DNA from 2 places in the Janthinobacterium sp. GW822-FHT07A03 genome. Region 2 is predicted to be linked to the other one. Evidence: predicted binding sites of a transcription regulator. Region 2 holds the regulator's gene; the other holds the start of a gene.
What was found. The regulator FNR, encoded in region 2, switches genes on or off when oxygen is low (the NO sensors DNR and NnrR bind a similar motif). The targets are predictions, from matches to a motif close to TTGATNNNNATCAA.
Positions count from the first base shown of each region.

Region 1: cqsA (alpha-hydroxyketone-type quorum-sensing autoinducer synthase) is a predicted target of FNR. The motif match lies at 1,897-1,910, and genes of this name have one in related genera.

Region 1 covers NZ_JBXAKW010000001.1:33,900-36,909, forward strand. Annotated here, with positions in the region: gene AC1RJW_RS00155 (response regulator) at 1-465, opposite strand, end outside; gene AC1RJW_RS00160 (sensor histidine kinase) at 469-1,812, opposite strand; gene cqsA (alpha-hydroxyketone-type quorum-sensing autoinducer synthase) at 1,977-3,010, shown strand, end outside.
Region 2 covers NZ_JBXAKW010000002.1:69,221-72,230, reverse strand. Annotated here, with positions in the region: gene AC1RJW_RS06335 (response regulator) at 1-1,378, opposite strand, end outside; gene fnr (fumarate/nitrate reduction transcriptional regulator Fnr) at 1,618-2,376, shown strand; gene AC1RJW_RS06325 (FixH family protein) at 2,380-2,904, opposite strand; gene ccoG (cytochrome c oxidase accessory protein CcoG) at 2,959-3,010, opposite strand, start outside.

The DNA.
Region 1 (3,010 bases), on a different contig from region 2:
CGCATCGTCGTCGCTCTTCTTGATGAAGCGGTCGATCAAGCCCCGGTTGAAGGCCGTCACGGCCACCTTTTCATCGGCCGCGCCCGTAAATAAAATCTTCTTGCACGGCAAGTCGCGCACGGCCTGGCAAAATTCCAGGCCGTTCATCTGCGGCATCGAATAATCGACCACCAGCACGGAGGGCACGGCAAAGCGCTGCGCCTGGCTGCTGATGCGCCAGATGCGTTCGATGTCGAGCGCCACGTTGTACTGGTCGGGCGGCAGGTTTTGCGTATCGAAATTGACGTGCAGCGGCGTCTCGCCCAGTTGCGCGCTGTGGCGCAGCCAGTGCAGCGCGCTGCTGGTGTCGTGGAAGGTCTTGCGCGCCAGGCTGGGATCGAGCTGGAACGCCATGCTTTTCAGGAAGGAATCGCTGTCGTCGATCAATACGGTCAGGGTCGGATGGGTGTAGACGGGCAGTTGCATGCGTCACCTCGCGCGGTGGATGGATGGAAAACGGCTGTGCCTGGTGCTGGCCTGTGGCTGCGGAAACTCCAGCACGAAGATGGCGTACGCGCCTTCGCGCGCGACGCAACTGATGCGCGCGTGCCAGGCTTGCATGATTTGCCGGCACAGGGCCAGGCCGATGCCGCTGCCGTTGTGCGCGGGATAGGAATAGAAACGGTCGAAGATCAGCGGCAACCGGCTGGCCGCGATGCCGCAGCTCGTGTCGATGAACAGCAGGCGCGGCACGGGCCGCGCGCCATCGATGATGATGCGCACGCGGCCCTTGCCGGCGCGCTGGATGCCTTTCAAGGCATTGCGCAGCAGGTTCAGCAGGATGACCACGCACAGTTCGGACTGGCCGGAAAAGCTGAAGTCGGCGCGCACGTCGACCTTGACGATGTCGCGCTGCGCCGTGCTGGTAAATGGATAGCGGCGCAGGACGGACGTGACGCTGTCATGCATGGCGACCGTCTCGTTCGCTTCGAGCTTGCGGTTGACGGCGCTGGCGCTGAGCAGGAACAGATCGATCATGTGGTGCATATGGCGCACTTCGAAGCGGATGCGCGCCAGCGCGTCCAGGCTGTCCGCATCGGGCGGCTGGCCTTGCGGGTCTTGCTGCGCCCCTTGCTGCGCCCTTTGCTGCAGTCCCCGCTGCAGCCCGCGCACATTCGCCTCGACGCTGACGAGGGGCGTGCGCAACTCGTGCGCCACGCTGCCCAGCCCGGCAGCCAGCCCGGCCAGCTTTTCCTGCGCACCCACATGGCGCCCCACCTTGACCACGGACAGCACGGCAATCGTGAACCAGTGCACGGGCAGTTGCTGCAAGACGTCGCGGCTGAGCAAAAAGGCGGGATCGCCGGCGACGGCAAACGCCAGGCAGGCCAGCACGGTGCCGCTCAGATAGGCGAGGACGGCGATGCGCGTATCGAAGTGAAACAGCACGATCAGCGCCACCAGCAGCGAATGTACCCACAGCGCCGAAGCGTGGTTCATCAGGAACATATACGTGAAGAAAAACGGCAGTTCGAAGGTCAGCCCCAGCAACAGGTAGACGCTGAACCAGGTATTGCTGAAGCGGCCGGGCCATAGCGCGGGCAGGAACAGCAGCGCCGCCACCGTGCGCAGCAGCGGCGATTCGTATTCTTGCGGAAAGAGATAATGCCACAGCGCGTAATACAGGGGCATGCCCAGCGCACCGATGAGCGCCAGGGCGCGCACCTGGGCGCGCCGCACGGGCGTGTGTTCGATGGCGTCGTGGAAATGCAGGAAAGGCTGGAGCAGCTTGCCTTGCCATTGTTTTCCGGAAGGGGACTGCGCGTGCATCATGGTCAGGGGGCGTGTTCGTTGAGGCGTGTCAATACAACATGATCGGCGGGTTCCCTCCCTACCAGCAGAATATCGGCATAACTGTTGAGCTGTATCAATCTCTTGCCGAATGGCTCGCGCATGTTGGACGCGGTAGTTCCCACCGCAACCAATCAGGAGTCCCTATGTCACACGCCCTTTCCCCCCTGTCGTCCCGCGCCATCCACGCCGAGCAACGGATGCCCGCCTTCGTGCGCGCGCGCATGGATGAACACTATGTCGAGCGCATCGAGAAGCTGCTCGGCGGCGAACACTTGCACGAATGGCAATCCATGCCGGCCGGTGCCGTGATGCTCGCTGGCAATGATTACCTGAACATTGCCGGCGAGGCGGCGCTGCTGGCGGCCCAGGCGCGCGTCTTGCAGGGCGGCGGCGCCATGCTGATGTCGTCCGTCTTCCTGCAGGAAGGCAGCCGCCAGCACCGCCTCGAACATAAATTCGCGGAGTTTCTCGGCAGCGAAGCGTGCGTGCTGGCGCAGTCGGGCTGGGCCGCCAACGTGGGCTTGCTGCAAAGCCTGGCCGGGCCCGGCATCCCCGTGTACCTGGACATGCAGGCGCATGCGTCGTTGTGGGAAGGCGTGCAATCGGCGCAAGCCGTGCCCGTTGCCTTCCTGCACAACGATGGCGCCCACCTGCAGCGCCAGCTCGACAAGCATGGCCCCGGCATCATCGTCGTCGATGCGCTGTACAGCACCAATGGCAGCGTGGCGCCGCTGCGGGACATGGTGGAAATCGCCGAGCGCAGCGGCAGCATGCTGATCGTCGACGAATCGCACTCGCTGGGCACGCATGGTCCGCAGGGCGCGGGGCTGGTGGCGGAGCTGGGCCTGGCCGACAGGGTGCATTTCCGCACGGCGTCGCTGGCCAAGGCGTTCGCGGGCCGGGCGGGGCTGATCACGTGCTCGGCCCGCTTCAAGGGTTACTTTTTGTCCGCCTCGCGGCCCGCCATCTTCAGTTCCTGCCTGCTGGAACACGAACTGGCCTGGTTCGATGCGGCGCTCGATTTCATCCGTGCCGCCGATGCCCGCCGCGCCGCCTTGCGCCGCCACAGCGTGCAGCTGCGCCAGGGGTTGATGGCTCTCGGCTACAACGTCAGCGACGGCACCGAGCAGATCATCGCGCTGGAAGCGGGCAGCGAACCCGATACCTTGATCCTGCG
Region 2 (3,010 bases):
CGTCGAGGTCGAATTCGACGGGCGACAATTCCATGCGGCGCGCCTCGATCTTCGAATAGTCGAGCACGTCGTTGAGGATGCCCAGCAGCGACTGGCCCGCCACGCGCACCATGGTCAGGTACTTGCGCTGTTCCGTATCGAGCTTGGTATTGCCCAGCAGATACACCATGCCCAGCACGGCATTGAGGGGCGTGCGGATTTCATGGCTCATGTTGGCCACGAAATCGCTCTTCGCGCGGTTGGCCGCCTCGGCCCGGTCGCGCTCCTGTTCCAGCTCCGCCGCGCGCGATTCGAGTTCCTGCTGCAGGCGGTCGCGCTCGCTCATCAGGCCGTTGAAGGCTTCCGTCAGCTCGCCGATCTCGTCGCGCTGCTGCACCGGCACGGGGGTGAAGCGGCTGCCGCTGGTGCGCAGCGCCTGCAGGGTGTCGCGCAGGCGCACCAGGGGCGAGAGCAGGCGCACGGTGACCCAGCCCAGAACGGCCGCGGCCAGCAGCGAGGCGAGGATGCTCCACAGCACCAGCCGGTACAGCACGCCGTCGAACGGTTCGAAGGCGTCGTCGAGGGGCAGCGAGGCGGCCAGCAGCCAGTTCACCGATTTCAGGCGCTTGAAGCTGTTGACGGCCGTGATGCCGCGGCTGTTGGTGCTGACCATGGTGCCTTCGCCATCGTCCTTCAGCAGCTGGGTGGTCGTCAGGTTGGCGTTCGGCAGGCGCGGCTGCAGCAAACGGCTGGTATCGGGGTGCAGCACATAGCGCGGCACGGCGCCGCGCGTGAGGATGAAGTAATAGCCGCTCTTGCCGATCTTTTCCGAGCGCAGGCGCCCCAGCAGGTTGTCCTTGTACAGGCGCAGCACGCCGATCACCACGCCGGCCACCTGGCCATCGGCGGCCAGCACGGGCGCCACCATCTGCACGATGGGCATGCCGCTCGATTTGCCCAGCATCGGCTCGGTGATCATGGGCTGGCGCGTGCGCAGCACGGTCTGGAAGTACTCGCGCTCGGCGACGTTGATGCCGGCGCGCCCCGTGACCAGCGGCATGTCGGCCACGACGGCGCCGTGCGCGTCGAGCACCAGCACGTCGTCGAACAGCACCAGCATCGAGCGGCGCGAATAGTATTCGCGCAATTGGGCGGGCTGGCCGATCAGTTCCGGCGGCTGCTGCCGGGCCGTCAGGGTGACGATCTGCAGCAGCATGCCCAGCTTGTCGTCGAGCTCGGCGGCGGTGCGGCTGATCAGCGACGACTGCTGGCTCAGCAGTACACGGGTGAAGTCGTCGCGCATGTGCTGCACCTGGATCATGGTGACCAGCGCGATCATGGCGATCGAGGTCAGGCTGGTGGCCAGCGCGACTTTTGCTTTGATGCCGAGAGGCTTCATGATTTCCTTTTCAGTACCGTGCGGCACAGGCGGCAGATAATGCTGTCAGGAATTTTCCTATCAATACATCAACTTGGCAAGCGGCGCCGCGCAAATTGCCCGCCCCGCATGGGCTTTTGACGATGTTGCCATATAATTAAAGGCTGGACGTCGTTTATTCGCCGAAATTGCGGTGAAATTGGCACACGGCAACCCTGTATGCAGTAAACTTGTTATTGCATTTTCTTAAAGGTACCGACATGACTGAAGCGCTACTCACTCCAACCTTGCCCACAGTGAACGTGGAAGCGTTGCGTGCGCGATGCTCGACCTGCAGCATGCATCAATTGTGCCTGCCGATGGGCCTCGATGTGGGCGACATGGACAGGCTGGACCAGATCATCGGCCGCCGCCGCAAGATCGTGCGCGGCGCCTCGTTGTTCCGCATCGGCGACTCGTTCCAGAACCTGTACGCGATCCGCCTGGGGCACTTCAAGACGTACCAGATCAATCCGGGCGGCGAAGAGCAGGTGACGGGCTTCCAGATGGCGGGTGAACTGCTGGGCATGGACGCCATCAGCGCCGACCGCCACCACTGTAATGCGGTGGCGCTGGAAGACAGCGAAGTGTGTGAAATCCCGTTTTCCAGCCTGGAACAATTGCTGGGTAATATGCCGACCCTGCTGCGCCATTTCCACCGTATGATGAGCCAGGAAATCACGCGCGAGCAAAGCGTGATGCTGTTGCTGGGCAATATGCAGGCGACGCAGCGCTTTGCCGCCTTCATCGTCAACCTGGCGTCGCGCTATGAAGCGCGCGGCTATTCGGGCAGCAATTTCCAGCTGCGCATGTCGCGCGAGGAAATCGGCAACTACCTGGGCCTGACCATCGAAAGCGTCAGCCGTTTATTGTCGAAATTCAAGAAGGAAGGCTGGCTGCGCGTCTCCAACCGCGAGATCGAGATCCTGCAGCCGGCAAAACTGAAGGCTATTACGGCCGGCACCGACGTCTGCAAGTAAAGCTTAGAGTTCTTCATCGGCGTGCAGCGCGATGCTGCGCTGCAGGGGCCAGGTCCAGATGCCGGACAGGCGCCACTCGCGTTTGTCGTTTTCCACCAGCACCTGCCAGCGGCTGCGCTCGAGCATCGGCAGCGCCACGGAAAAATTGCCGGCCGCATCGGGTTGCACCAGCAGCTTGATATCCTTTTCCGGCAGGGTCGCATGCGCCAGGTGCAACTGCAACGGCCCCTGGTACGCCTTGCCGAAGCTGTGCACGGAGCCGCTCAGGCGGGCTGCAGCCACGTCATACGACAGGGTGGTATCCATCGCCAGGTCGCTGGCGATCGTGTCGCGCTTCAAATCCTGGTTGATCGCCTTGCCCTGCTTGTAATAATCGCCCACCACCAGCGCATCGGGTTGCGTAAACGCAATATAGCCCATGAAACTGCCGACGACCACGGACAGGCCGGGACCGATCATCAGCAGCCATGGCCAGCGATGCTTGTACCACGGTGCAACGGGAGGTTGCAGTTTCAGACTGTCGGACATGGTATTTCTCCTGATTAATTGGCCAGTCCCCATGCGGGGACCGGCCTTCCTGCATTAGCGCGGCACGATGAAGACCGCGCTTTCACGCACGTGCAGCGACGGGTCG